DNA from 2 places in the Paeniglutamicibacter sp. NPDC012692 genome. Region 2 is predicted to be linked to the other one. Evidence: riboswitches for the same ligand, from Rfam matches in the RefSeq annotation. Region 2 holds a riboswitch; the other holds the start of a gene.
What was found. Region 2 has a riboswitch for S-adenosylmethionine ahead of ACFY5D_RS13050 (OsmC family protein). Riboswitches for the same ligand answer to the same signal wherever they lie in the genome.

Region 1 (26,072 bases), on a different contig from region 2:
TCCGGGTCAAGGTAGCGACGGTCGCCCGTGAGATGGGCCAGTGCCGCCAGCAGCGGGACGAGCTCGCCGTGACCGATAATTTCGGCCAGTTCGGACTCCATCAGTGGTTCGCTATCAAGAACGCTCACATCAACTCCTTAGAACAACGTTGTCAACGACGGATCAACCGCCATGGGCAGGGGGCGAATAGCCCGCAACTTCGAAATTACCGTATTACGATAATACGGTTGTGTCAACGGTCGCCCGCGGGCGCCGGCCGGGAGCTTCCGAACCAGGGGCGTCGCCACATTGGACACGCACGCCAGGCGGGCCGGTCGCCCATCAAGGCTACAAACGGGTGCCGACCGACACCTCGGCAGTAGAGGCGCAAGGGCTTCAATGGAGCACGCCCCCATCGCCGCCCGCCGATCAACCCGGGGCCCCGATGTACGCGTTGCAACTTCAGGCAAACCGCCCACCATTAGGCCGAACCGCCTTCGGCCCGGCCACTTCCGACCCGGTGAGGCAAGTCGGTTTACACAACTTCTTTCGGCAAATGCTTGCAATCGAACCTATTGTCATACGATACTACAAGCAGTCGAGATGTAGATCACATTTTTATGGAAGAGTGACCCTGACAACAATATTGGTTCGCTCCTTCGAGCTCGATCTTGACGTGAGGGCGGTGGGCACTGGCGCCTGCCGGAGCCATCGCGGATTAGCAGATTTTTCCTGCCCCTGTCGCGGCGACTAACGCCGTGACTTGCAGGCAGAGCCTCCCCGGAACCGGTGAGATCGTGGCTGCCACGACGATCCGCTCGCCCCGGAGGCTACTAGCGGTCCTGACATACCGGATCCGCAATCCATCAGAACGTTCAACCGCACTTAGGGAGCAGCCCAGGACATGGACAACAACATGAAATTCAGTAGTACGCCACCCACAACAATCCGCAAAGCCGTGCTGGGATTGGCGTTTTTCGCGGTTTTCATCGACGGTTACGACACCGCCATCCTTGCGCTTCTTGTTCCGCACCTGGCAGAAGAATGGGGCTTGAAGGCCGCCGCGTTCACCTATCCCCTTGTTCTGACCAGCGTCGGCGTCGTCATCGGATACCTCACGTGCGGGTCACTGTCGCAACGCCTGGGACTGAAACGGACCCTGGTGTTTGGTACCGCGCTATTCGGGATCGCCACTTTGATGAGTGCCGCGACGCTTCCCCTTGAGTCCATGACCCTCCTCAGCGTGACCCGTGCAATCACTGGCATCGGATTGGGGATTGTGGCGCCTACCGCCATCGTCATCGGCACACAGAACGGCCCCGCGGAAAAGCGGCAGTCAATCGCAGTGTTCATCACCACTGGCCTCATCACCGGCACAACGATCGCAGGCTTCTCCGGCGGGCTTCTTATCAATGCCTTCGGCACTGCCGGGGTGCTCTGGCTTGCCGGTGCACTTCCGATCGGCCTTACTGTCCTTCTGGCCTACTTCATCCCGAATTCTTCCGAACCCACCGGGAAAAAGAACACGAGCGACGACTCCACCGCCGCCGCCATCCTTGGGCCAGAACTTCGCGTGTCGACGCTGCTGCTGTGGACTGCGACTTTCCTCGTTTTCGTGGTCAGCTACACCCTGAAGTCCTGGCTTCCGACGCTGTTCGAAGACTTCGGCATATCTCGGTCCACCGCGGGCCTGGGGCTGGCGTTCTTCGGCCTCGGAGGAATGGGCGGCGGCTTCATCCTCATGGCGGTCTCGGCGAAGTTCGGTGCGGCACGATCTCTGGTTGTGATGTCCGTGATCGGCGCACTCGCGACGGCCGCCGTCGCACTGCTTCCGGTGAACACGGTCGTTCTGATGATCCTGATCTGCATCGCCGGCGTGGGAATCACTGCGTGCACGGTCGGACAGTCCGGCATCGCGGTGTCGATCTACGAGATGTCCATCCGCGCCAAGGGTGTCGGGTGGTCGGCCGCAGCCGGACGAATCGGATCAATTGTTGGACCCGCGATTGCCGGTGTCCTTCTCGGGTTCGCCTGGCCGGCACAGAACATCGTGCTGCTGCTCGCCGGCCCGATCCTCCTCACCACCGCGTGCTGGTTCATCCTTTCCAAGCGCTTGGCACGCACCAAAACCGTTGAGCAGACGGATGCGAACGAGTACAGCAACTCTTGATCAATACCTTCAACATGCGGGTCGCTCCGCATGGCGAAACGGGGTATTCGGTGAGTTACAGACTCGTACCCCGGACCGTCAACGAGATGATCGCCCTGGTTGTGGAGTGCCTGGCCGCAGTCCTCAAAGGAGCCATCATCGATGAGCAATTTCTGCTCCGAAATCAAAACACCAGCAACATCGCTCGAGGTTCTCAGCGACCTGAAGCAGATTGTTAAAGCAGCGAAAGAGATGAGCCCATGATCACCACCCTCGAACGTCTGACCCTTCGTGTCACACATGTGGCAGCTGCCGCCGACGACGTCATCGAAGTATCATTCGAACATCCGGAAGGACATCCTCTACCGGATTGGGAGCCTGGAGCCCATATCGAGGTGACCCTTCCTTCGGGGTTGTCCCGCCAGTACTCGCTCTGCGGGGACCGCGACGATCGATCGAAGTACACGATCGCGGTTCTGCGCGAAGAGAACGGCCGCGGTGGATCAAAGGAACTTCACAAGGCGGTGAAGGCCGGTATCGAGCTGAGCATCGGACTACCTCGAAACAACTTCCAACTTGTGGAAGCGGACTCGTACCTGTTCATCGGCGGCGGGATCGGAATCACGCCGATGATCCCGATGATCATGCAGGCCCGGAACGCCGGTGCGCAGTGGTCGCTTGTGTACGGCGGCCGACGCGCCAGCTCGATGGCTTATCGGGAAATGCTGAGCTCGCTCGGCGACCAGGTGGACCTGTGGATCGAAGCAGAGCGCGGGTACCCCAACCTGCCTGCCATCCTGGCGGATGCACCGGCGGGCACCATGGTCTACGCCTGTGGGCCCGGCGTAATGCTCGACGCAGTCGCCAAGGCGTTCTCCGCTCACAGCCACCTGGGCGGCCTGCACTTCGAACGCTTCTCGGCAAGTGGACCGGTGGACACCAGCGGCGATTCGTTCGAGGTGGAGTTGCGGCGAACGGGTGTCACCTTCACCGTCGCCGACGGCGTGAATGTTCTGGACGAAGTTCTCAAGGTTGTTCCGAAACAACCCTTCTCGTGCAAAGAGGGATACTGCGGCGACTGTGAGACGCGGGTGCTCGAAGGCGAGCCCGATCACCGAGACGAATTCCTGACTCCCGCCGATCAAGACACTGGCAAAGTGATGATGCTCTGCGTGAGTCGCTGCAAAGGAAAAAAGCTCGTACTGGACTTGTGAGCACACCGAGGCGCACCGCCCCGACAGGTACCCCGTCGGGGCATGAACGGTTCTGCCGCGGGTGGACGATGCCCCGGATCCATTCGGATCCGGGGCATCGCCATATCAACAAGGAACGGTGGTCTCGGCTGCTATTCCACCAATACGGTCTCGGTGACCCCGCTGATGCTGGAATCGCTGGGTGCGTTGGGCGGTCCGCTGCCCCTCTTCCAGGGCAGTACCCAGATGGCGAAGTTCGTGGGTCGGGCTGGGGAATTCACGGCGTGGCAGTCACTTGCGGTGCACTGGGAGTCACTCCCGGCGGTGCCCCGAAACTGATCGCACATGTGCCGGAGAAGCATGATTCAGGCGGACGCCACGAGCGCCAAATGATTGGTCCGCTTTGGGTGGTCCGGAGGACAAGCATGGCCGGAGCCGTGATGTCGTGCCATCCTTTGAACACGACCGTCCGGTGCTCCAGGGCATAAACGAAACTTCGATAGCTTGACCCTTCGGGAGGTTGGAAGCGATGACAGGTGATGAACGTCGGCGACAGCTAGGCGACAACGACGCGCCTGTGGAAGAGGAAATCGAGGAATCCTTCGACCGCATCGTCGAGGAGGGAGCCCAACGTCTGGCCCGCTCCTGGACCACCATGCTGATCACCGGGACCTTCGGTGGGCTGGAGGTCGGCGTCGGCGTGATGGCATACCTCGCGGTCATGCATCAAACGCAAAACCACCTGCTGGCCGGGCTGGCGTTCGGCATCGGCATGGTTGCCCTGCTGCTGGCCAAAAGCGAGTTGTTCACCGAGGGATTCCTGGTGCCGATCACCGCGGTCGCCGCCAAGGAGGCCAGCGTGAGCCAGCTCTTGAAGCTGTGGGGCGCAACCCTGGTGATGAACCTCGTCGGCGGGTGGATCTTCATGTGGATCGTGGTGCAGGCCTTTCCGGATTGGAAACCCGAACTTGAGGACGCTGCCCTGTACTTCGTGGAGGCAGGCTTCACCTGGCAGTCGGTCTGCCTGGCAGTCCTGGCCGGCAGCACCATCACGCTGATGACGCGCATGCAGCATGGCACCGACTCCGATGTCGCGAAGATGGCAGTGGCGGTGGCCGACGGGTTTATTCTCGTCGGGCTGCAGCTGTTCCATTCCGTCCTCGATTCGCTGCTCATCTTCGGGGCCATCCACGCCGGGGTCCAGATCGACTACATGGATTGGCTGGGCTGGTTCGGCTATACGGTGCTGTTCAACATGGTCGGCGGCCTGCTTCTGGTCACGGCGCTGCGGTTGGTGCGCAACAAGGAACTGATTCGTGAGCGCCGTGAAAATGCACCGGAAGATCCGGACGCCGCCAGGTGAACGTGCCATGCGGCCGCCCCAAATGCTAAGTCAACTCAATAGACCTCATGGGTGGGCACCGGACAAAACGCCCGCAGACGCGGATAGGGGCCGCGGTTACATGAACCGGGCCCCTATCCCCACACAATCGAACGGAAATTGCCCGTCTACAGGTGCGTGGGCGCGAACATCTTAAGCAGCGTCTGCACTACCACCACGTTGGGGCCCTCGGCGGCGAAGGATTCCTCGAGCGCCTCGCGGATGTCGGTGTGGTCCACCAGTCGGGCCGGGACGCCGAAGGATTCGGCCAGCGCCACGAAGTCGGGGCGGGCCAGTTCGGTGGCTGTTGCCTTGCCGAACGCGCCGACCATGTATTCGCGCAGGATGCCGTAGCCGCCGTCGTCGACGATCAGCCAGGTCACCGGCGCGTTGTGCTGCTTGGCCGTGGCCAGCTCGGCGATCGAGTACATCGAGGATCCGTCGCCGGACACCGCGAGCACCCGCGCGTCGGCCGCCGAGGCGCCCGCGACCTGCAGGCCGAGCGCACCGCCGATGGCCGAGGGGTACCCGTAGCCGAGCCCGCCGGCGCCCTGCGCCGAGTGGAACTGGCCGTCCTTGGAATCCCAGCAGCTCCAGCCCCAGTAGGCGGAGATTGTCATGTCCCAGAACGTCTGCATCCCGGCCGGAACCGCCGCGCGGATGTCGGCCATGAACTTGCGCTCCTTGGCCAGGTCCTGCGAGTCGAGGCGTTCGGTGACCTTTGCCAGCGTTTCGGCGACCACCTGCTGCGGGGTGCTTCCGTGCCAGTCGGCCTTCACGCCGCCCTCGACCTTGACCAGGGCATCGCGAAGGTACGCCAACGCGACCTTGGCGTCGGCCCTGATACCGAGGGCCGGGCGGTTGGATTCGAGCACGCGCGGTTCGGCGTCGATCTGGATCAGGTGCCCGCGCGGTTCAAGGGTGAAGTAGTTGCTCGTCACTTCGCCAAGCGCGGAGCCGACGACGATGAGCACGTCGGCGTCCTCGAGGACCTCCGTGGCGTGACGGTCCTCGACCCAAGACTGCAGCGAAAGCTCGTGGGTCCAGGGGAAGGCGCCGTTGCCGCCGGGGGAACAAATGACCGGGGCGCCCAGGAGCTCGGCGACGGCCAGCAGTTCGGCCTCGGCGCGGGCTCGGCGGACGCCGCCGCCCGCCACGATGACCGGGCGCCGGGCATCGGAAAGCCAGCGCACGGCCTCGTTGACCAGTTCCACGCGCGGCGGGTGTTCGTAGGCTTCGGCCAGTGCGTCGACGACGGGCGGAACCAGCACCGGCGCGAGCAGCACGTCCTGGGGCACCTCGACCCAGACCGGGCCCTGCGGCACGGTGATGGCATCGGCCCAGGCGTCCTGGATGGCAGAGGGGATCCCGGAGGCGTGGTGCACGGTGCGCTGGGACTTGGTGACGTTTGCGGCCGAGGCCTTCTGGTCATCGAGCTGGTGCAGCATGCCCTTGCGGCGGGCGCCGAGACCGTCCAGCGGAATCTGGCTTGCCACCACGACGATCGGAACGCCCGTTGCGTAGGCCTCCTGCAGGCCGGCCAGCGAGGTCAGCGCGCCGGGACCCGTGGACAGGAAGAGCACGCCCACCTCGCCGGTTGCCCGCGAGTAGCCGTCGGCCGCGAAGGCCGAGTTGTTTTCCACGCGGGAGGAAACGAAGTGCAGGTCCGACCGGGACAACGCATCGAAGAGTCCCAGGGCGTGCTGCCCCGGGATGCCGAAGACGGTCTTGGCACCCAGTGCCTCGAGCGTCTCGATGACAAGGTCGCCACCGTTGCGCTGGGCCAGGTTGCCGGAAATCTCCGAGGTCATTCGCTGTCCTTCTTGTCGTTTGCGCGCTTGTCGGAGATCAGCGAGATCAGGTCGTAGGCGACGTGGGAGGCCGCGACGCCCGTCATTTCTGCGTGGTCGTAGGCCGGTGCGACCTCGACGATGTCCGCGCCCACGATGTTCATGCCGCGCAGGCCGCGGATGATCTCGAGCAGCTCGCGGCTGGTGATGCCGCCGGCCTCGGGGGTGCCGGTGCCCGGCGCGTGCGCCGGGTCAAGAACGTCGATGTCCACCGAGATGTAGAGGGGACGGTTGCCGATGCGGTCGCGGAGCTTGTCCACGATTTCGCGCACGCCTTGGTAGTAAACATCGGAGCTGGTGACGATGCCGAAGCCGAAGCGCTTGTCGTCCTCAAGGTCCTTCTTGCCGTAGAGCGGGCCGCGGGTTCCCACGTGGGAGATGGCTTCGGTATCGAGGATGCCTTCTTCGACGGCGCGGCGGAAGGGGGTGCCGTGCGTGTATTCGGCGCCGAAGTAGGTGTCCCAGGTGTCAAGGTGGGCGTCGAAGTGGAGCATGGCCACCGGTGCGCCGGCGCGCTCGGAAGCGGCGCGCAACAGAGGAAGTGCGATGGTGTGGTCGCCACCCAGCGTCACCAGCGAGGATCCGTCGGCGGTAAGGTCCAGCGCGTTTTGCTGGATCGTTTCGATGGCCTCGTTGATGTTGAACGGGTTCACCGCCATGTCCCCGGCGTCGACAACCTGGCTCAATGCGAAGGGGGAAACATTCAGGGCCGGGTTGTACGGGCGCAGCAGGCGCGAGGATTCGCGGATATGCGTGGACCCGAAACGGGCCCCCGGGCGGTAGGAGACGCCGGCGTCGAAGGGAACGCCGATGACCTTGATGTCCGCATTCGGAACCTGGTCGATGCGGGGCAGGCGCGCATACGTGCCAAGTCCGGCGAATCGCGGGATCCTCGAGGCATCGATGGGTCCTACGTTTCCGTTTTCTTCAATGCGGATTTCTTGCATGATTTTCCTCCACGACATCGCGACCTCGACGGGTACGCCAACGACCATAAGTTGTCCAATATGAAACAACAGTTGCCTTACATGCTATTTGTGGCGCGGCTTACAGTCAAGGGTTGCGGGGCGTACGAGGAAATGTGCCTTCCTAGCCGAGCATTTCCCTCAGGGCCGCTACATGCCCGACATAGGCAATGCGACCGTCGCGGGTCAGCGAAACCCGCGTATGGCTGCGGCCCAGCTTGGCAAACTTGTCGATTGAGACGTAGCCGGCGTCGGCGAGCTGCTTGAGATGCTTGCTGAGGACCGAATCGGCAACATCCAGCACCTCGCGAAGCTGCGAAAACTCCGCCCACTGAACCGGCGCGAGGCTCGCGCAGATACGCAGCCGGAGCGGAGCATGAATCAACTCGTCAAAGCGGCCGGAGCTAGTAGGGGTGTTCACTTGCGTCCTTAAGGCGGCTTTTCGCTTCCGCATCAAGCAATCGCGTCAAAAGGAACCAGGCGAGCGCAAATGTCACCACCCATTTGGCCGCAACTTCCCACCACAAGAGGGCCTCCCAAAAGCGGGTGGCCTGAAAAATCAGGGAGAGAAGGAGCGCATAACCGACATAGGGCCCGGAATGCTTGAGCATTGTGCGCGGCTTGGGCCGCACTCGCACCAACAGGTAGTACCAGATAACCAATGGAATCCCCAGCAACAATAGGCCCAGCGACACCGGCATCGGGACCACATGGAACAGCGCAAAGATGGTGGCAACGAGAGCAACCATTGCGAGCAGGAAACTCTTGGGCATTTCAGCAGCCCCAACCATGCGGCCGGCGGCTTTCTCGACTTCAGCCAAGGCATCATCGGGACCAAAACCTGCAGGCTTGGCATCAGGCATGCACAACCTCGCTTTCCGTTATGGAAAGCCTCGCCTTTCCGCAACGGAAAGTCAACAATCAACCCGCCGAGGGTTTGGCAAACTTCGCAAAGAGTGAGCGATCGGCTCCGTAGACGGCGACCGAAAGGCCCACCGACAAGACAAGCGCCTTCAGAATGATCTCTTGCGGATTCGACGGAAGGAAGAACACCTGCACCGGTCCGGCAAGGAAAACGAGAACCGCCATCCAAGCCACATATGCGGCTGACACCGGCGGATCCAGGGCTTCTTCGTGCCGCTGCTTCCGGACAATGGTGGCGATTCCGACTATCAGGATCAACCCGGCGAGCGCAACGGCGCCGGGGATGACAAAGGACTTGTGGGCGCGCAGGAATGTCAACGCGGTGCCACTGACAACACCCAACACCAGGGCCAACCACCACGGCGCCCAGAGCCTTTTGGGCACGAAAATGGCCGGCGCGGGGTCTTCGGGCAGGGAACTCACAAGCATTGTCCTTCACGGGTGGCGGTCAAGAGATTGAATTCTCCGGTACTCCGCTACAAAAATGGTTGCTTTTCCGGCAGGGAATGTCAAAGTGGACAGTGTCATGCAAATCACCCAAATTGTTCCGGGATCACTAGATCAATTTGATTCGATCAGGAGTAGCGTTCTCACTCGTGAATAAATACGTGAGTTCGTCCGACTTAGTGAGGACCACCCCTATTAGGGCTCGAACCGCCGGAATATCTCGGTGGCTCAAGGATCCTGAAGTCGGACACGAGGAAGGTCAGCCCGTCGAGGCGAAGCCAACCGGTCATCGCTGGTGGCAGGTCATGTGCCTTTCGGGTTTGGACTACTTCTCGACCCTTGGCTACCAGCCGGCCATTGCCGCCCTTGCTGCGGGAGCCCTTGCACCTCTTGCCACCTTGATGCTGGTGGCAGTGACCCTCTGCGCCGCGCTTCCCGTATACCGCAGGGTGGCACAGGAATCCCCACACGGCCAAGGCTCCATATCCATGCTCGAGCGCCTGCTCCCGCATTGGAAGGGCAAGCTGTTCGTACTGGTATTGCTGGGGTTCGCCGCGACGGACTTCATGATCACCATCACCCTTTCGTCGGCCGATGCCACGGCACACATCATCGAAAACCCCCTCACCCCGGAATGGTTCCACGGGCAGCAAGTGGCGATCACGCTGATCTTGATCCTTTTGCTGGGAGGCCTCTTCCTGCGCGGGTTCCACGAGGTCATCTGGTTGGCCGTGGTGCTTGTTGCGGTTTATCTGGCCCTGAACGTCGTCGTGATCGCCACGGCATTCGTCTCGCTGATCCAAAACCCCGCCCCGGTTGACCACTGGTGGCTCAACCTCACCGCGGAACACAGCAATCCGTGGATGATGATCGCCATTGCGCTCCTGGTCTTCCCGAAGCTGGCCCTAGGCCTTTCGGGGTTCGAAACTGGCGTGGCCGTCATGCCGCAGATCCGCTCCAACCCCGGAGACACTGAGAAGAAACCCTCGGGCCGCATTGACGGCGCCAAGAAACTGCTGCTGACCGCGGCACTCACGATGAGCGTCTTCCTGGTTTGCTCATCGATCGTGACCACCATGCTGATCCCGGCACCAGAGTTCCAGCCGGGCGGCGCAGCCAACGGCCGCGCCTTGTCGTTCCTGGCCCACGGCATGCTGGGCGACGGTTTCGGCAGCATCTACGACATCTCGACGATCCTGATCCTGTGGTTCGCCGGCGCCTCGGCCCTCGCGGGCATGCTCAACCTCATCCCGCGATACCTGCCGCGTTTCGGCATGGCACCGGAATGGGCTCGCGCCATTCGCCCCTTGGTGCTGGTGCTTATCGGTGTTGCCGTGGTCATCACCCTGGTGTTTGAAGCCAGCGTCGATGCACAGGGCGCCGCCTACGCCACCGGCGTGTTGGTCCTCATGGCTTCGGCGGCCGTCGCCGTCACCATTTCCGCCAAGCGCAAGGGACAACGCTGGCGCACCATAGGCTTCGGCATCACTTCCGTCATCTTCCTCTACACCACGGGCGCCAACGTGGTCGAACGCCCCGACGGCATCCGCATTGCCGCACTCTTCATTCTTGGTATCGTCGCCGTGTCCTTCTTCTCGCGCTTCCGGCGCTCCACCGAGTTGCGCGCCACCTCTGTCACCTTGGACGAGGACGCACTGGCGATCGTGAAGGCTGCAGCCGAGGACGACATGGTGCGCATCATTGCCCATGAGCCGGCACGGCTGTCGGCCGCGCGCTACCGACACAAGTTGACCCACGCGCAAATGGCAAGCCACCTGCCGGAAGGCGCGCCGGTGATCTTCATCGAGATCAAGGTCTCCGATTTTTCCGAATTCTCCCAGGACCTTATGGTGCAGGGCGTCACCCGGCATGGTTACAAGATCCTCCAGGCCTCGGCCCCTTCGGTCCCGACGGCCATCGCCGCGACGTGCATCGCCATTAGGGACCAGACCGGAATCATGCCACACATCTACTTCCGTTGGACGGAGGGCGATCCGGTGCGCAATCTGATGCGCTTCATCTTCCTCGGTCAGGGCGAAATTGCGCCGCTGACCCGCGAAGTCCTGCGCGAAGCGGAGCCTTCCATTGCCAAGCGCCCCTGGGTGCACGTGGGCTAGGGCCACACTGCGGGCAACTCCCTCGGGGCAGTTCGAAGGGAGTTACCGCGAGGCCGCGGGCACCAGCGTCCAGGTCACCACGGCCTGGTCGTCGGTGGGGTTGATCCAACTGTGAGGTTCGCGGCCGGGGAACGTCACGGTGTCCCCCGCGTCCAGCTCGAACCGCTCGTTCGCAAAGATCAGGATGAATTTCCCTGAAATGACGTTCAGTACCTCGACCTCGCAGTCGACCGAGTAGAGCTCCTTCTCGCCCTCACCCCGCGGTTCGATGACCGCCCGGATCATTTGCAGGCGCCGCTCGGAGCGTGCGGTGACAAGCTGCTCGACGATGCCCTCGCCGCCCAGCGAAATGCGCGGCGCCTCGGACAGCCTCACCACGTGGGTGTCGGGCTGGGTAAAAAGATCGCCCACATCAATGGACAGGACCTGGCACAGGGTGACCAGCGACGCAACCGAGGGGCTGGTCAGGTCGCGCTCCACGCGGGAGAGGAAACCCTTGGTCAGCCCCGTGGATTCGGCGACCTGGTCGATGGTCAGCCGCTGTGCCTGGCGGACGCTTCGAATGCGCGAACCAATGGCCAATGCCGCATTGCTGGGCTCAACGGGCAAGGCTTTCATGGGCTCGATACTCCAAGGTGCTCAGAAATAGGTCGGGTTTATATAGCTTAGGGCAATTGACGTGTAAGTCAGCTCACATTAGCCTAGGAGACAACAAAAGTTTACTTACAGGCACCAATCTTGTTGCCTGTATCGTTCTCCCCCAAAGGTTCACTCCCATGGAATTCATCAATGGCACCATCGTGGCCGTCTATCTGGCGGCAATGCTCGCCTTTGGCTGGTGGGGCAAGTCCCGCACCAAGAACAGCAGCGATTACCTGGTCGCTGGCCGACGCCTCGGCCCCTTCCTCTACACCGGAACCATGGCGGCGGTCGTCCTGGGCGGGGCATCCACCGTCGGAGGCGTGGGCCTCGGCTACAAGTTCGGCATCTCCGGCATGTGGCTCGTGGTCGCCATCGGCGTCGGCGTCATCCTCCTCTCGCTGGTGTTCGCGCCGACGCTGCAGCGCCTGAAGGTCTTCACCGTCTCCCAGATGCTGACCCTTCGCTACGGCAGCAAGTCGGCGACCAACACCTCGGGCATCGTGATGCTCGCCTACACACTGATGCTCTGCGCAACTTCCACCAGCGCCTACGCGACCATCTTCGTCGTGCTCTTCGGCTGGGAAAAGTGGATGGCCATCGCCATCGGCGGCATCATCGTGGTCATCTACTCGACCATTGGCGGCATGTGGTCGATCACCCTGGCCGACCAGGTGCAGTTTGTCATCAAGACGGTCGGCATCTTCTTCCTGATGCTCCCGTTTGCCTTGAACGCCGCGGGCGGCATGGGCGGCATTCGTGAACGCGTCGGCGCCGAGTTCTTCACCTGGGACGGCATCGGCGTCCAGACCATCATCACCTACTTCGTGGTCTACACCCTGGGCCTGCTGATCGGCCAGGACATCTGGCAGCGCGTCTTCACCGCGAAGACCCCGAAGGTCGCCCGCTGGGGCGGCACCACCGCCGGCATCTACTGCGTGCTCTACGGCGCTGCAGGCGCCATCATCGGCCTGGCCGCCCGCGTTGCGCTGCCGGACATCGACGTCGCCAACCTTGGCAAGGACGTCGTCTATGCCGAGGTTGCAACCCAGCTTCTGCCGATTGCAGTCGGCGGCTTGGTCCTCGCAGCGGCAGTTGCCGCCATGATGTCCACCGCATCCGGCGCACTGATCGCTGCGGCAACCGTCGCGCGCACCGACGTCACCCCGTTTGTCGCCGGCTGGTTCGGCAAGGAAATCCGGGTCAACTCGAACGAGAACCCCGAGCACGACGTGCGCGCCAACCGCATCTGGGTATTGATCCTGGGCATCGTCGCCATCCTTCTGGCCATCATGGTCTCCGACGTGGTCGCGGCCCTGACCATCGCCTACGACATCCTCGTCGGCGGCCTGCTGGTGGCAATCATCGGCGGCCTGATGTGGAAGCGCGGCAACGGCATCGGCGCGGCCGCGTCGATGGCGGCCGGAACCGTCGTCACGCTGGGCACCATGATCGTCCTGGAAATCCAGGCGAAGGAACGCTTTGACGGAATCTACGCCAACGAGCCGATCTACTACGGCCTGATCGCCTCGGCCGTGGTCTACGTGCTCGTCTCCCTCGTCACCAAGCCCACGGAACGCGCCGTCATCGACGGCTGGAACTCCCGCGTCGCCGGCGAAGGCGACGTCGAGGGCATCGAAGTCGAGTCGATCGCCAAGTAGCCCACCCGGGCACACTCAAGGGTCCCGCCGGACACTCATCCCAGGATGATTGCCCGGCGGGGCCCTTCGTCGTCTCTGGGCATGCACCCTAGCCAGCGGGGCATACCCGCTCCTAGGCTGTAGCCCATGGACGATCTGAAGAACCACCTGCTCACGTACCTCAATGCTTCCCGCGAGGCGGTGCTGTGGAAGGCCGAGGGTCTGGGCGACTACGACCTGACACGGCCCCTGGTGCCCAGCGGAACCAACATCCTGGGCCTCATCCAGCATCTGGCCGGCGTGGAGCTCGGGTATTTCGTGGAATGCCTGGGGCAGACCGTCGAGCACCCGCGATTCATCGCGTTGAATGAGAGCGACGACCCCGACTACGACATGTGGGTTCCGGCGGAGATCCCCAGCGCGGACATCCTCGATTACTACCGCAGCGCCATCGACTCGGCCAACCGGAACATCGCGGCGTTGCCGCTCGATGCCCCGGCGACGGTCCCGTGGTGGGCGCCGGAGAAACGGAACACCACCATCGGTCGGCTGCTCATCCACATGAACGTGGAAACCGCCCGCCATGCCGGGCACATCGACATCGTGCGCGAACTCATTGACGGCAGCGCCGGGGATCGTCGCATTTCCCCCAATTTGCCCGATTATGACGCAGCGGCGTGGACCGATTTGTACCAAAAAATTCAGCTGGGGGCCGAGTCGCGATAGTGTGGTGACCAGCTTCACGAGATGCGGCGCCAAGCTCCGACTGGCCGCGCACCAACCCCAGGTTCATGGGTGGTTCGGATGAAGAAGCGGCCGGCGCCACAAGGCGGCGGCAAGAGCTAGTGAAAGGCCGGCCGCTGCCGCCATGGAACACACCGTCCCCGTTTTGCCCCTCTTTGACCTCCACCGCGCCGTCGTCGAATTGAACCTGCACGGTTCCTGGCGCAGCTTCCATGTCAACGACGCGCCCGCCGTCGCCCGCGCCCTGGCGGACTCGGTTGCGACGCCGCGTTGGGACCCCGCTTCGTCAAGCCTGCTGATCCGCACCCCGGTCACCGGGAACACCGCAGGCCGGACGCACATTTTTAGCCTCGTCGAATTCTCTGAAGCGCGGCCGAAGGCTAAAGTTGTTCGCTGAAGGGGAGTAGTTCCGAATCCACCATTCGTGGTGGCGGCGGTGCGTCGACATACTGGCCGCAAAGGTGCGGCCCGGCAATCCACCCGGGAATCCACGACAGGATTTCCCGGGCGAACGAGACCTTCGGCCCACCATGGTGGTCCGAGGTTCAACGCACCCAAAAACATTGCTTGTTCCTCCCCATCGCATGGCCTCACCCGCCATGAACACCAAACGAGGACGAGACATGACGCCACAAGCGCCAACCCCCACTCCCGCCCAAATCAAACGCTGGCGCCACTACCTGGCCGATGAAATCGCCGAGGGCGCCGTCTACCGCGAGCTGGCCAACAAGCGCACCGGCGAGGAACGCGCCATCCTGCTGGGCCTGGCCGACGCCGAAACCCGCCACGAGGAACACTGGCGCAACCTGCTGGGCGAGCACGCAGCTAAGGCCGCCCGCCCCTCGCTGCGCCGCACGATGCTGCGTTTCCTGGCCCGCCACTTCGGTTCCGTGTTCGTGCTGGCACTGGCCCAGCGAGCCGAGGGCGACTCCCCTTACGCCGCCGACACCGACGCCACCCGCCAGATGGCCGCCGACGAGCTGGTCCACGAGGAGGTCGTGCGCGGACTGGCAACACGCGGGCGCAACCGGCTTTCGGGCAACTTCCGTGCCGCGGTGTTCGGGGCCAACGACGGCTTGGTCTCGAACCTCGCCCTGGTCATGGGCATCGGCGCCACCGGCGTCGCCAGCTCCTTCGTGCTCTTCTCCGGCATAGCCGGCCTGCTGGCCGGCGCGCTGTCGATGGCCGCCGGCGAATTCGTCTCCGTGCGTTCCCAGCGCGAACTGCTCTCCGCCTCCAAGCCCACGCAGATCACCCTGTCCGCGGCCCCGGACCTGGACCTCGACGCCAACGAGCTGGTGCTGGTCTACAAGGCCCGCGGCATGAGCGACGAGGACGCAGCGCACCGCGCGGCCGAACGCATGGGCCTGTACTCCTGCGACTGCAACCCCACGCTGTCCCTGTGGCCCGAGCGCGAGGTGGAAGAACAGGAGATCGAACACGAGGAGATCGGTTCGGCCGTCGGAGCGGCGTCGTCGTCCTTCTGCTTCTTCGCCTCCGGCGCCGTCATCCCGATCCTGCCCTTCATCTTCGGCATGAGCGGCACCCCCGCCATCATGCTCTCCGCAGTGCTGGTCGGCATCGCGCTGCTTGCCACCGGCGGAGTCGTCGGGCTGCTTTCCGGGGCCTCCCCGACCAAGCGCGGCCTGCGCCAGCTGGCCATCGGCCTGGGCGCGGCCGGAGTCACCTACGCGCTGGGCCTGCTCTTCGGCGGCAGCGTCGTCTGACCCCGGGCGCACCAACCTTCGGCGCCGCACGCGAGGTGGCCGGCGGCTCCGTTTCCCACGGACCCGCCGGCCATTTTCACGTCCGGCTGTTTGGTTGCTCCCCGGCTCGCACGCGCCGCTGGCCCAATGCGTTCCGGGCCAGGTCGGCCGCGCCCACCAGCCCCGCGTCCGGGCCCAGGGCCGCGCCGAGAACCCGGGCAAAGGGCCTGTGGCCGCGGCCGCTGAGCGAGCTGCGGTAGGTCCGTTCGGCCGTCTCCAGCAGCAGCGGTGAGGCGGAGCCCAATCCCCCGCCGATCACCATGGTGCCCGGGTCCAGCACCGCAGCCAGGTTGGCGAGGCCCAGCCCCAGCCACTGCCCGGCCTCGACCACCAGCTCGATGCACGCCTCGTCCCCGGCCTCGGCCAGGGAATTCACCAGCTCCCCGGTGACCGCATGCGGGTCGTTTCCCGCGGCCTCGCGCAACCCGTCTGCCACCGGCCCGTGCACCGCCAGCAGGCTGCGGCCCTCGCGGGCCAGGGCGTTGCCGGAGGCGTACTGTTCCCAGCAGCCCCGGTTGCCGCAGGCGCAGCGGTGCCCGCCGGGCACCAGGACCTGGTGCCCGAACTCCCCGGCCATGCCGAAGCGCCCGCGCCGGAGCTTCCCGTCCAGCACCAGCGAACCGCCGATCCCCGTGCCGAGCGTCAGGCACACCATATTGTCCTCGCCGCGCGCCGCGCCGAATCGGTACTCGGCCCAGCCCGCCGCATCCGCGTCGTTGCTCAGCAGCACGTCCCGGCCCAGCGCCTGTTCGAGGTTCCGGCGCAGGGGTTCGTCGCGCCAAGACAAGTGCGGGGAGAAGACCACGGTGCTGCCGGTGGGGTCCATCCACCCGGCGGCACCGACGCCCACCACGGCGCCTGCGCCGCCGGGGCCAAGCTCCCCGACCAGGTCGCATACCGCGGCGAGGACCGCGGCGGGCTCGAATCCCGGGGTGGGGCGCCGGCCCCTGACCAGGACCGTGCCGTTCGGGTCCACCAGCCCCGCGGCGATCTTCGTGCCTCCGATGTCGATGCCGATCGCGTAGGCGCTCATGCCAGTCCGCGCACCCCGGAAATGCCGCCATCGTTGAGGCCCACCAGGATGCTGGCCGCCTCGGCCGGGTCGTCGACCAGGTGGATCAGCCTGCCCATGTGCCGGCCGCGCGCCAGTTCCAGCAGCAGCGGGTAGGCGGGCAGCGTCTGCGTCCAGTGATCCACCCCCACCAGCACCATGGGGCTGATGCTTTCGGCGGCGCCGTAGTAGTTCTCGCAGGCGTCCTGGAAGATTTCCTGCACCGTACCGGCGGCACCGGGAAGGAAGACGATGCCGCCGGAGCACTTCTCCAGCAGCACCGCCTCGCGGGTGGCATTGGCAAAGTACTTGGCGATGTGGGTGGCGAACATGTTCGGCGGCTCGTGCCCGTAGAACCAGGTGGGGATGCCCAGGTTCGGCGTTCCCGACGGCCACCTGTTGCGCACCCTTTCCGCGGCACGGGCCCATCCCGTGATCGAGGTGCCGAAGCTCGGCGCGACGGCCAGCATCCCCAGCGCCTCGTCCAGCGTGGACAGCGGCAAGGCCGAAAGGTATGCCCCCAGGTTTGCGGCCTCCATGGCCCCGGGTCCCCCGCCCGTGGCAACGATGAACCCCGCCCCGGAGAGCGCGTGCCCCAGCCTGGCGGCCATCCTGAATTCCTCCCCGCCGCGCTGTTGCGCGTGCCCGCCCATCACGCCCACCAGCGGCGCGTAGGAGAGGTCCCCCTCCCGGACTTGGGAATCGAGCCTGTTCCCGATCGCGTGGTCGTGCAGGGTGCTGGCCAGGGCCGCGTTCAGCGCGTCATGGGCACCGGCGCCCAGCCGGTGGGAACTCCAGGCGTAGATCCTGGCGTCCGGCACCGATTCGTAGGACCCCTCGGCGATTCCCGAGTACAGCTCATTCCAGCTGTAGAGCTCCCCGCGATAGGGGTCGAACGGCAGCCCGGGGATTTCGGGGAAGACCAGCGCCCCGCCGCCGCGCAGGCGCCGCTCGATTTTCCCCTCCATGTCGCACCCCATGAACACGGAACCGGACGGGCGCAATTTCTCCAGCACCGCGCTGCGTCCGCGCAGATCGACGGATTGGACGTGCCACCCGTGCATGGAGGCGGCAAGGCGTCCTCCCTCGATGGCCAGCGCCGACGTGGCATGCCTGTCAAAGTCACGCAGCGAGGCAATCTCGATCACTCTCGGCAGCGGTGTCAAGGCGGGTGTGCTGTTCATGGAACCAACCTAGTTTCTTTCTTTGTCCCGAATGGCGATTCTAGGCGGAATTGACGTGCAAAGTCCCCGACGCGCCCTGAGCCAATCCCCGGTTGAAGTTGCCGGTTTCCGCGGAAACGTGGACCTTCCCCGCATCGGAAGGGCGGCCCGGTGTTAAATGGCGCCGCGATTAATGCACACCACACTGCCACCGGTTAGTCCTCGGGCCCCGGAACGTGAAACGATAGGAGGATGACCGATTCAGCTTTCCCCATGGTCGATGCGCGTGAAATCCTGCGCGTCGTTGGTGGTGCCGCCTTTACTCGCGGCAAGGTACTTGCCACGGACGCCTCAATGAGCGATATCTCCTGGGACCCCGACTCAGCGATGCTCGCCGGACGGGTCAGCGAGGATGAGAACCCCACCTATTCGGTGGGGATCACCCTGGTCTTCAAAAAGGAAGCCTGGCTCATCGACGAGGGCGAGTGCCCCTGCGGCGATGCGCCCAAGTGCAAGCACGTCGCGGCACTGCTGATCTACTCCAACACCCTGCACCTGCGCGCCAAGGACGTGGTGTTCCGCAGCGCCACCGTCAGCGTTCCGGCCTGGCAGCAATCGCTTCAGCAATTGCTCACGCCCGCCGCCGCACCCAAGAGCGTGTCCTCGGCAAGTGCCAAGAACCCCCTGGCCCACATGGGGTTGCAATTCGAGCTGCAGGACACCACGCTCAGCGCCCACCAGCAGTGGGCCCCGGGCTCGGGCGTCGGGCAGCAGAAGGTCGCAAGCCGCAGGTGGCGGCTGGGCGTGCGCCCCATGGTCCGCACCGGCGCGGAGCGCTGGGTCCGCGGAAACCTGCGCTGGAACACCATCAGCTTCAAGACCTACGGGCTAAACCTGGATGCCGAGCAGCACCGGTGGTTCTGCCAGTTCGTGCCGCTCTACCGCGCCAACGGGCAACTCTACTTCGGCGAGGACAACGACTGGCTATACCTTGACGAGTTCTCTTCCTCGCTGCTCTGGCCGCTGCTGGCCGAGGCGAAGAAGCTCGGCGTGGCACTGATCGGCACCAAGACCAACACCCGGATCACGCTCCTGGAACCGGCCCACGCCTCCCTCGGTGCCACCACCACCCCGGAGGGCATCGAGCTGGCCCCCAGCCTGCTGATCGGGGACGTGCGCATCGACCTTGACGCCGACTCGGCCGCCGGCGCCATCGGCAACCACGGCGTGTACGCCGCCAGCGACGACCACAACCAGATCTTCCTGGGACGGGTCCCCGGCGGGCTCTCGGCCAGCGAACTCGTCATGTTGCACCACCCGGAACCCGTCACGGTGCCGGAAAAGGAATCGGAAGAGTTCTTCTCCCGTGTGTACCCTCGACTGGCCCGCAAGCTGCGCGTCACCAGCCCGGATGCCAGCGTCGAGCTGCCCGCCGTGCTGCCCCCGAAGCTTGTCAGCAAGATCCGCTACGGCTCGCGCGACAACGTGGAACTGGACTGGGTCTTCGACTACAACGGCCTGGTCGTCGAGGCCGAGGACCGCGACACCGTGGTGGAAAGCGCCCTGGAGTCCGCGGCCCTGGACATCCTCAACGACTTCCCCGCCCTGGAATCGGCGGTCCTTGGCCCCAAGCACCTGCAGGGTCTTGACGTCATCGACTTCGTCCGCCGCACGCTGCCGGAGCTGGAGAACCTCGACGGGCTGGTCATCGAGGAAAAGGGCGTCCGCCCCGTCTTCCACGAGCTGACCGAGGCCCCCGAGCTGACCATCACCACCGTCGAATCGGACCGTCGCGACTGGTTCGACCTGGGCCTGCTGATCTCGATCGGGGACCGCCAGATCCCCTTTGCCGACGTATTGCGCGCCCTCTCGAACGGCCAGACCAAGCTGTTGATGCCGGACCGCAGCTACTTCTCGCTGGACAACCCGCTCTTCGAAAAGCTGCGCGCCCTCGTCGCGGAGGCCGGGGCCCTGCGCGACATGAAGGACAAGGACGGGGACCTGTCCATCACGCAGTACCAGCTGTCGCTCTGGGAGGAGCTCGACGCCCTGGCGACCCACATCGAGGGGCCCGATGCGTGGGCGAGTTCGCTCGGCGCGCTGCTGAACCTCAAGGATGCCGCCCCGGCGCAATTGCCTGACACGCTCAACGCCACGCTGCGCCCCTACCAGTTGGAGGGCTTCGGCTGGCTGAGCACGCTGTGGCGCAACGGCCTGGGCGGCGTGCTGGCCGATGACATGGGCCTGGGCAAGACGCTGCAGACGCTGGCGCTGATCCTGCACGCCCACCAGATCTGGGCGAAGCCGCAGGACCACCCTGACCTGCCCCAGGACGCCACCCGTCGTGCGCCGTTCCTGGTGGTCGCACCGACCTCCGTGGTCTCCAACTGGAAGGACGAGGCGGCACGCTTTGCGCCGAGCCTGAAGGTCGCGGCGATCACCGACACCGAGACCCGCGCCACCGCGTCGCTGGCCCAGCTCGCCAAGGACTACGACATCGTCGTGACGTCCTACACGTTGCTGCGCCTCGACGCAGACGCGTATGCGGACATCTCGTGGGCGGGGCTGATCCTCGACGAGGCCCAGTTCGTGAAGAACAAGGCAACCAAGGCCCACCACGTGGCCCGGGACATGCCCGCACGCTTCAAGCTGGCCATCACCGGCACCCCGATGGAAAACAACCTGATGGAACTGTGGTCGATCTTCGCCATCGTTTCCCCGGGGCTGTTCCCCTCCGCCGTGCGCTTCGCGGAAAACTACCAGCGCCCGATCGAACGCCAGGGCCTCGACGAACCGCTGTCTCGGTTGCGCCGGCGGATCCGCCCGTTCATGCTGCGCCGCACCAAGGACGCGGTTGTCACGGACCTGCCGCCGAAGCAGGAGCAGGTGCTGCACGTGGAGCTCTCCCCGGCGCACCGCAAGATCTACGACACGCACCTGCAGCGCGAGCGCCAGAAGGTGCTGCGCCTGGTCGACGACATGGACAAGAACCGCTTTACGATCTTCCAGTCGCTGACGCTGTTGCGCATGCTCTCGTTGGACGCCTCCCTGGTCGACGACGAGTACGCGAACATCTCCAGCGCGAAGCTCGACATGCTCTTCGAGCAGCTCGAGGATGTCGTCGCGGAGGGCCACCGCGCGCTGATCTTCTCCCAGTTCACGTCCTTCCTGAAGAAGGCCGCGGACCGGCTGGAGGAGGCCGGCACGCCGTACGCCTACCTTGACGGCTCCACGCGCAAGCGCGCCGAGGTCATCGACTCGTTCAAGTCCGGCGCCGCGCCGGTGTTCCTGATCTCGCTGAAGGCCGGCGGCTTCGGGCTGAACCTGACCGAGGCCGACTACTGCTTCCTGCTGGACCCGTGGTGGAACCCCGCCGCGGAGTCGCAGGCCGTCGACCGCGCCCACCGCATCGGGCAGACGCGCAACGTGATGGTTTACCGGATGGTCGCCAAGAACACCATCGAGGAAAAGGTGGTGGCGCTGCAGGATTCCAAGCGCCAGCTGATTTCCTCGGTCATGGACGAGGGCGCAGGGTTCGGCAAGGTGCTCAACGCGGACGACATCCGCGAATTGCTGCGCTAGGCAACCTGAACATTCGAGGCGGCCTGGAGCGAGAATCCCGCCAGCAGGATCTCCAGGCCGTACTCGAATGTCCTCTGCGCCCTGTCGCTGACCGCCAGGCCCGCCTCGAGCGCGGCGCGCCAGGCCTCCGACGAATCCTCGTTAGATTCCCACACCTGGGACGGCGCCGCGGCGTCCAGTGCCGAACCGAGCACAAAGGAATCCAGCACCGTGATCGCGGCCAGCGAGTCGCTTGCGCTGAATCCGCCGCGGGCAAATGCCTCGGCGAGCAGGTCGTAGACCCTCAGCGTCAGCTCGTCGCGGACCGTGTGCGACGTGAGCAGCGGGATGAGCCGCGGGTGCTTGGCATAGGAACGCATGTAGCCCTTGGCGATCTGCCGCAGGGTCTGCACCCAGTCCGCGTCCGGATCGGGCAACTCGATTTCCCCCATGGCCTGTCCGCGCATCATCTCGATGATGTCGTCCTTCGACGAGACGTGGTTGTAGAGCGACGACGGGCTCACGCCCATGACCTTGGCCAGGCGCGGAATCGTGAATTCCCCGTGGGCGTCCACGATCTCTAGTGCCGCCGCGGCAATGGCCGGTGCCGAAAGTTTCGGGCTGCTGGGTCGTGCCATCGAAGAAGACTCCCTGGGTTGTTGTGCGCTTGACCCGAGTCTAACGAATGAAGTTCGTTTTAGCCCTTGCGCAACGTGACGCAAGGCACCATACTAAAACGAACGACATTCATTTACTGTGACAGGAGGCTCCCGCCCCGGTGCATCCGGGCGGGACGCGGCACGGCCAAGACACTCCCGTTCAGGCAGCACACATCCGCAGGAGCAACACCATGAGCTGGACCATGCCCGCAGAAACCTCGGCGCAGAAGCGCGTCTGGATGGCATTCCCCCACGAGGGCTACACCCTCGGCGAGACCGACGCAGAGGCCCACGCGGCCCGCTCCACCTGGGCCAACGTTGCCCACGCAGTGGCCGAGTTCGCTCCCGTGGTCATGGTCGTGGATCCCGCCGACACCGCGATCGCGGCGGACTACCTCGACGGGAGCATCGAAATCCGCACCGCGGAACTCAACGACGCGTGGATGCGCGACATCGGCCCGACCTTCGTCACCAACGACGCCGGGGAACTTGCCGCCGTCGACTGGGTCTTCAACGGCTGGGGCGCCCAGGACTGGGCGGCCTGGGACAAGGACTCGAAGATTGGCGCGCAGGTCGCCGAATGGGCCGGCGTCCAGCGCATCGCCTCGGCACTGGTCAACGAGGGAGGCGGCATCCACGTCGACGGCGAGGGCACGGTGCTGGCCACCGAAACCGTCCAGCTGGACGCCGGACGCAACCCCGGGATCACCAAGGAAGAGGTCGAGGCCGAGTTCGCCCGCACCCTCGGGGCCACCAAGGTCCACTGGCTGCCCCGCGGCCTAAGCCGCGACTCCGAAGAATTCGGCACCCGCGGCCACGTCGACATCGTTGCAACCATCCCCTCCCCCGGAAACGTCCTCGTCCACACCCAGCACAACCCGGAACACCCCGACCACGCCGTCAGCCGCGAAATCATCGCCTCCTTCAACGGGGCCACCGACGCCGCCGGACGCCCGTTCAACGTCATCGAGGTACCCGCCCCGGCCACGCTGCGCGACGAGGAAGGCTTCGTCGACTACAGCTACATCAACCACCTGGTCGTCAACGGCGGCGTCGTCGCCTGCACGTTCAACGACCCCAACGACGAAAAGGCGCTGGCCGTGCTGGCCGACGCCTACCCGGGACGCAAGGTCGTCGGCGTCGACGCCCGCGAACTCTTCGCCCGCGGCGGCGGAATCCACTGCATCACCCAGCAGGAACCAGCCGCAAAGGACGACGAGTCATGAGCCAGTCCACGCTGAAACAAGCGTCCGCAAACACCCAGGCGCCCTCGTCGGCCACGGGCCCGGTCCGCGGCAAGGGACTGGCGTCCGGCCAGCTGGGGCTCTTCGCCGCGGTCATGATCGGCATCTCCACCATCGCCCCGGCCTACGTGCTGACCTCCTCGCTGGGCCCCACGGTCCAGGCCATCGGCACCCAGCTGCCGGCCATCTTCATCATCGGCTTCATCCCGATGTTCCTGGTCGCCCTGGCCTACCGGGAACTGAACGCGGACACCCCCGACTCCGGCACCACCTTCACCTGGGTGAGCCAGGCCTTTGGCCCGGCCCTGGGCTGGCTGGGCGGCTGGGGCCTGCTGGCGGCCAACATCATCGTGCTCTCCAACCTCGCAGGCGTGGCGGTGGATTTCTTCTACCTGTTCCTGGCCCAGGCCACGGGCAACCCCGCCCTGGCCGACCTGGCCGGCAACAACGCGATCAACATCCTCACCTGCCTGGCCTTCGTCGGCGCGGCGGTCTTCATCGCCTGCCGCGGGCTGACCACCACGCGTCTGGTCCAGTACGTCCTGGTGGGATTCCAGCTGGTCGTGCTCGCCTGGTTTGCCGTCGGAGCCTTCTCCAAGGCGGCCGGCCAGCCGGGGCACCTGGCCTTCGACGCCTCCTGGTTCAACCCGATGCACATCGATTCCTTCTCCGCCTTCGCGGTTGGCCTGAGCCTGTCGATCTTTGCCTTCTGGGGCTGGGACGTGTGCCTGACCATGACCGAGGAAACCAAGAACGGCGAGAAGACCTCCGGCATGGCCGCGGCTCTGACTGCCATCGGCGTGCTCGCGATCTACCTGGTCGGTTCCATCGCCACGGTGATGTTCGCCGGCGTCGGGGACACCGGGCTGGGCCTGCGCAATCCGGAGAACTCCGCTAACGTCTTCACCGCCATTGCGACGCCGGTCATGGGCCCGTTCGCGATCCTGCTCTCGCTGGCGGTGCTGTCCTCCTGCGCCGCGTCGCTGCAGTCCACCATGATCTCCCCGGCCCGCTCGCTGCTCGCGATCGCGCACCACGGCGCCCTGCCCAAGCGGTTCGGCTCCGTCAACAAGTTCAAGTCACCCGCCTTCGCCACGATCGTCGCCGGCGGCGTCTCGGCCGGCTTCTACGCGCTGATGCGGGTGTTGAGCAACAACGTCCTGAACGACACCATCCTGGCGCTGGGCATGATGATCTGCTTCTACTACGGAATCACGGCGCTGGCCTGCGTCTGGTACTTCAGGCACACCGCACTGGACTCGCTGCGCAACTTCCTGCTGCGCCTGCTGGCCCCGTTGCTGGGCGGCATCGCACTGGTTGCGGTCTTCATCCAGACCGCTGTCGATTCCTGGGATCCGTCCTACGGATCGGGATCGGAGATCTTCGGCATCGGGCTGGTGTTTGTCATCGGCGTGGGCATCATCGCCCTGGGCGCGCTGTTCCTGGTGGGCGCGGCCGTGCGCCGGCCCGAGTTCTTCGCGGGACGCAGCCTTCCGAAGCGCGCTCCGGCCTCCGAGCGCAGCCACGAGAACGCATAGAACAGACAGCCACGACAGGGGGCCGGCATTGGCGGGGATACGATTCCTGTCAGTGCCGGCCCCCTGTGCGTCCTACGGCACCAGCATGACCTTGATGGAGCGGCGCTCGTCCATGGCCCGGTAGGCTTCCGGCGTCTGTTCCAGGGGCATCACGGTATCGAAGACCAGCCCGGGATTGATCTTCCCGGCCAGCACGTCTTCCAGCAGCGCGGGCAGGTAGGCCCGGGTGCTGGCGGCCCCGCCGGCCACCGTGATGTTCTTGGAGAAGAGCTCGTAGAGCGGCAGCGGGTTTTCCCCGTGCGGAACTCCGACGAAGCCGATTGCGCCGCCCGGCCTGGTGCAGGCCAGCGCCTGGCCCAGGGACTCTTCGGTGCCCACGCATTCGAGGACCGAGTCGGCAAGCACTCCCCCGAGCAGCTCGCGCACCTTCGCGGCGGCTTCCTTCCCGCGTTCGGCGACCACATCGGTGGCCCCGAATTCGCGGGCCAGCTCCGCCCTGTCTGCATGCCTGGACATGGCGATGATCCGGGTGGCGCCCAGTCGCTTGGCGGCCAGCACCCCGCTCAGGCCCACGGCTCCGTCGCCGACCACCACAACGCTGCGGCCGGGTGCCACCTTGGCCCCGAGCGCGGCATGGTGTCCGGTGCCCATCACGTCCGAGAGCGCGAGCAGCGACTTGGCAAGCGCCTCGTCCGGCTCCGTGACTCCGGGGACCGGCACCAGGGTGCCGTCGGCGTTGGGGACGCGCACGGCCTCGCCCTGGCCGCCGTCCACCGGCAGGCCGTTTTCGTCGTTCCCGCCCCAGACTGCGCGGTGCTCGCAGGCCACCTGGACGCCATTTCGGCACGGCGGGCAGGTTCCACAGCTGTTGGCCCAGGGGGCCACCACGAAGTCCCCGACCTTCAGCGTTGCCACCTTGTCCCCGGCAGCGGTGACGACGCCGATGAATTCATGGCCGATGCGCCGCGGCTTCGGGATCTCGTTGACCCCGCGGTAAGGCCACAGGTCGGACCCGCACACGCAGGCGGCGGTGACCTTGACCAGCGCGTCGGTGTCGGCGAG
Region 2 (4,235 bases):
GGTGTCCGGGGCCGTTTCGCGGGATTCGGTGCCGAAGAACACCGTCAGGGCGGAGCACAGGACGACGATGAACAGGGCCATCCCGATGAGTCCGTAGCCAGCCAGCCAGCCAGCGCTGAGCGTGAGGGCCGCAAGCGCCGCAAGTGCGCCGAGACCGAACTTGACGGCCCGGCGCAGCCGCACCGGGTCGGTGCTCATGCGCCAGCGGGAGGTAGCCAGGGTGACCAGGACCAGGGTGGTCACGTTCGCCAGCATGCCTACCCATACCGGGTGGGTGCCGAGGAAGAACGCCGTGGCGGACCAGCCTGCCAGCTGGTTCCACACAATGCCCGCGCTGAAGCCGGCGACCATCGAGGAGTACACGGCGGTGCGGGTTGCCAGCGGCCAGAAGAATACGGCCAGGACCGGAGCCAGGGTGGCGCCGTTGCGCAGCGTCCAGGCGAGGATGTTCCACCAGGCGGACTGCTCGGTGCGCAGGATGCTGAAGATGATCATCAGCGCGGTCAACGCCACCAGCGACCACTGGGTGTATCGGACCAGTTGCGCCTCGGTCGCCTTGGGGTTGATGGCGCTGCCGACATCGCGGCCCAGGGACGTGGAGCCGGAGAACTGGCACGGGCCGGCCCAGCCCATGGCGCATGCCCAGACGCCCAGGAAGAAGACGCCGACCAGCGGGGCCGGCAGGACCTGCTCGATGTAGTGCGGGATGGCGACCAGGGCCAGCTTCTGCGACGGGATGACAACCGCGGCCGAGGTGCCGATCAGGGCGCCGATGATGATGAACGGAATGCCGAAGGCAGCAGCCGTGTAGAGGCCCTTTTGCCCGTCCGCGGGGGTGCGGCAGGACATGGTCATCTGGAATGCGGCCTGTGCCAGCGGGACGTTGACGATGAAGGTGCCGAACCAGGCGACGATGAGCGAGATCCCGGCATTTCCCGGGTCGAACATCTGCGGGTTCGTTTCGGCGAAGTTCTGCAGTCCGGAGAGCCCCGGCTTGGCCAGCACCGCGTAGGCGCCCACCGCCAGCATGCCGACGAAAACGATGCAATTCATGGTCTGGTTGAAGGCAACCGATCGCATGCCGCCGCTCCAGAGGAAGACGAGCAGCAGCAACGCCGTGACGATGACAGCCAGGTGCAGGCTCAACCCGGTGAATGCGGTGAGCGCCGAGGCGAAGGCGATCGTCGTGGCCACCGACCACATCGGGAAGGTGAATGCCGTGATGACGCCGGCGATGCCCTTGGCGAGCCGCCCGAACCTGTCGCCGATGATGCCGGTGACCGTCACGACCAGCTTCTCGCGCAGCGGCTTGACCAGCAGCAGGGCGATGAGCAGGATCTGCACGGTCTCCGCCACGCCGTACCAAAGCGCCGAGATGCCGGTGCGGTAGCTCAGCTCCATGATGGCGATGTAGGAGGAACCGGAAAACAGCCCGGTGATGCAGAAGGCAACGGTCCACGGGCTGAACGTGCGGCCGCCGACGAAGAATCCGCCGGTCTTGCCCAGCGAGCTGCGGCGTTGCGACAGGCGTCCTCCGACGATCAGCAAGATCGTGTAGGACAAGGCCAAGCCTACGGTCCAGGTTCCGGCGGCGCTCATGCGGATACACCTTTCAGGGAGTCAATGGTGGTTTTTCGCGGAGTGTATCCCAGCGCGATGTTGCAGGAATCTTCGGCATCGTCGGGGGCGACGTGGGTGGAAAATACCCAGTGGATATCGAGTTCTACCCCGGCAGCCTGCACCAGGTTGATGGCGGGGCAGCGTCGGTGGACCTGGGTTGTCCACTCCTGCTGCTTGTCCGAATCGTCCAGCGCCGTTTCGACGTGGATTTCCAGCCGGTAGGAGTGGAAGAACGGGGAAACGTCGGCGGTGCCCGCGAAGCCGCGGGTGTCCTGGGTGGCGATCGAGTAGGTCTCCAGGGCGGTGAATTCGATGCCCAGTTCCTTGGCGACCTGCTCGACGACCACGCTCACGCAGCCGTTGACCGCGCCGGCAACGAATTCCATGGGAGTGGGTGCGGTGTCGGTGCCGCCGATGCGGACCGGCTCATCGATGTCGAACGAGAAGTCGCGGATGTCGACGGCGGTGCGCATCTTTCCTTGCCAAGATCCCTTGGCGCGGATTCGTTTGTCGTGCGTCCCGTTGTTTTCGGGCGCGGTCGGGACAGCAGGGATTGACGTCATGATCTCTCCATCGGTCCTGGCGGTAGCACCGGGCCTCAAGGAGGTGGTTGCTGCGGCGTCATAGAGCCAGATCTCTCGGCCGCTCGGGATGGTTACTAAGTCAATGAAAGACGATCGGACGACACATGGCCAAACCGGGCGTAACGTGACGGAATGTTCGAAGTAACCTGCCTAGTGGGAGGCCTTGTCGAATAATCTGCATCAATTCGCCGTTTGTTGCGCAATGCGGAAGGGCGCCCGCGGGGAAGTGCGGGCGCCCTTTCGCATCGTAGGAACGGGCTGAACCAGCTACCCGTTTTCGGCCCTGGGGGCCCCCATTCCCGGGTTGATCTGGTGCGGCCCGCTCGCCGACGGCCTGACGTCGAAGTTGAACATTGCGGTGGGCAGGTAGACGGTTGAGCAGGAGTTCGGGATGTCCACGACGCCCGAGAGCCGGCCCTCGATCGGGGCCGCGCCCAGGAGCAGGTAGGCCTGCTCGCGGGAGTAGCCGAACTTGGTGAGGTAGTCGATCGCGTGGAGGCATGCGCGCTGGTAGGACAGGTGCGAGTCCAGGTAGCGCTGTTCGCCGTCGAGGGTGACCGAGGTGCCCGAGAACGCGATCCATTCACTGAACTGCGGATCGACGCGGCCCGGCATGAAGATGGCATTCTCCGAAACCCCGTACGTGTCCATGCCGCCACGGATGATGTCCACCCGCAGGTCGATGAAGCCGCCCATTTCGATCGCTCCGCAGAACGTGATTTCGCCGTCGCCCTGCGAGAAGTGCAGGTCGCCCAGTGACAGGTTCGCTCCGTCGACGAAGACCGGATAGAAGATCCGCGAACCCTTGGAAAGGTTCTTGATGTCCTGGTTTCCGCCGTTTTCGCGAGGCGGTGCGGTGCGGGCCGCCTCGGCACCGACCCGGCCCCACTCGCTGGCCGGAACCCCGCCCAGCACGGCGTGCTCGCCCTCCGGCGGAAGCGCCAGCGGCGGGACGCGGTGGGGGTCGGTGGCAATGAGATCGCCCTCCCGCTTGTTCCACTTGGCCAACAGCGCCGCCGACGGGGCGGTGCCCATCAGGCCCGGGTGGATGAGGCCCTCGAAGGACACTTCCGGCACGTGCCGGGACGTGGCGACCTGGCCCGTGAAGTCCCAAATTGCCTTGTAGGCGTCGGGGAACTGGTCGGTCAGGAAGCCGCCGCCGTTGTTCCTGGAGAAGATGCCGGTGTAGCCCCAACCCTGGCCGGCCAGCGGCCCGCTGTCCTCCTGCGGAATGGGTCCCACATCAAGGATGTCGACGACCAGGAGGTCGCCCGGCTTGGCACCCTCCACCGCGAACGGGCCGGAAAGCTTGTGGACGGTCAGCAGCGGTGCATCGAGGATGTCCTGTGCGGAGTCGTCGTTCTTGATGGCTCCGTCAAACCACTCGCGGCAATCGACGCGGAAGACGTCGCCGGCCTTGACCGTGGCGACCGGCGGAATTTCCGGGTGCCAACGGTTGTGGCCGAGCTTCTCCTGATCCTCGAACTTCTTGGTCGAATCGAGCGGAAATATCACTTCTGGCATGGTGCTTCTCCTTAAACGATGTCGTACTTGGGCGGGGATCCCGCGTCCGGTCAGGGGCGCGGAAGCTTTTGGTGCAACGGGTTGTGGGTGTAGCGGGTTGCCTGTTTCGCCGCCCCGGTGCGGCCCGTGACCACTTCCGGTTCGTGCGCGCTGCGTTTCGTCGAATCAATGAGCTTGAATTCGGCGGTGCTGGCGATTGAAAGGCGGGGCGAACTCATCTGGCGCCGGGCCTGTTGCCGGCACTCGGGGCAGGCCGTGGAGTCGGGCACCGTTGCCATGGGAAAGGCGGATTCAAAGACCGTTCCTTCGGGGCATCGGAAGTCGTACAGCGGCATGAGGAGTCCTCTCGATCGGGGTTGAACACCGGACATTTCGGGATGCTGCGCTGGATGTGGATCCGTCGTGGACGGCCGGGGCGCGCGCCGGAAGCGCATGGATCGCAACGGAGGGTGCAATGCGGGCAGGCCTGGGATCTCGTCGAGCAGGATAAAGAGGATGCGCGAAGCC

Region 1: it holds a riboswitch for S-adenosylmethionine, as region 2 does, so the genes downstream of both, ACFY5D_RS20635 (hypothetical protein) here and ACFY5D_RS13050 (OsmC family protein) in region 2, are expected to answer to the same signal.

Annotation. Positions count from the first base shown of each region.
Region 1 covers NZ_JBIBDE010000008.1:110,093-136,164, reverse strand. Annotated here, with positions in the region: gene ACFY5D_RS20700 (flavin-containing monooxygenase) at 1-128, opposite strand, end outside; gene ACFY5D_RS20695 (MFS transporter) at 896-2,149, shown strand; gene ACFY5D_RS20690 (PDR/VanB family oxidoreductase) at 2,389-3,342, shown strand; gene ACFY5D_RS20685 (formate/nitrite transporter family protein) at 3,851-4,684, shown strand; gene ACFY5D_RS20680 (thiamine pyrophosphate-binding protein) at 4,831-6,513, opposite strand; gene speB (agmatinase) at 6,510-7,499, opposite strand; gene ACFY5D_RS20670 (transcriptional regulator) at 7,642-7,938, opposite strand; gene ACFY5D_RS20665 (hypothetical protein) at 7,922-8,380, opposite strand; gene ACFY5D_RS20660 (hypothetical protein) at 8,439-8,864, opposite strand; gene ACFY5D_RS20655 (amino acid transporter) at 9,194-11,005, shown strand; gene ACFY5D_RS20650 (cupin domain-containing protein) at 11,048-11,623, opposite strand; gene ACFY5D_RS20645 (sodium:solute symporter) at 11,782-13,305, shown strand; gene ACFY5D_RS20640 (DinB family protein) at 13,432-14,010, shown strand; SAM riboswitch class IV at 14,023-14,132, shown strand; gene ACFY5D_RS20635 (hypothetical protein) at 14,153-14,425, shown strand; gene ACFY5D_RS20630 (VIT1/CCC1 transporter family protein) at 14,652-15,755, shown strand; gene ACFY5D_RS20625 (ROK family protein) at 15,832-16,827, opposite strand; gene ACFY5D_RS20620 (LOG family protein) at 16,824-18,029, opposite strand; gene ACFY5D_RS20615 (SNF2-related protein) at 18,261-21,590, shown strand; gene ACFY5D_RS20610 (TetR/AcrR family transcriptional regulator C-terminal domain-containing protein) at 21,587-22,207, opposite strand; gene ACFY5D_RS20605 (agmatine/peptidylarginine deiminase) at 22,420-23,454, shown strand; gene ACFY5D_RS20600 (APC family permease) at 23,451-25,010, shown strand; gene ACFY5D_RS20595 (zinc-dependent alcohol dehydrogenase family protein) at 25,083-26,072, opposite strand, start outside.
Region 2 covers NZ_JBIBDE010000003.1:210,727-214,961, forward strand. Annotated here, with positions in the region: gene ACFY5D_RS13045 (sodium:solute symporter) at 1-1,599, opposite strand, end outside; gene ACFY5D_RS13050 (OsmC family protein) at 1,596-2,183, opposite strand; SAM riboswitch class I at 2,188-2,278, opposite strand; gene fmdA (formamidase) at 2,472-3,728, opposite strand; gene ACFY5D_RS13060 (zinc ribbon domain-containing protein) at 3,779-4,063, opposite strand.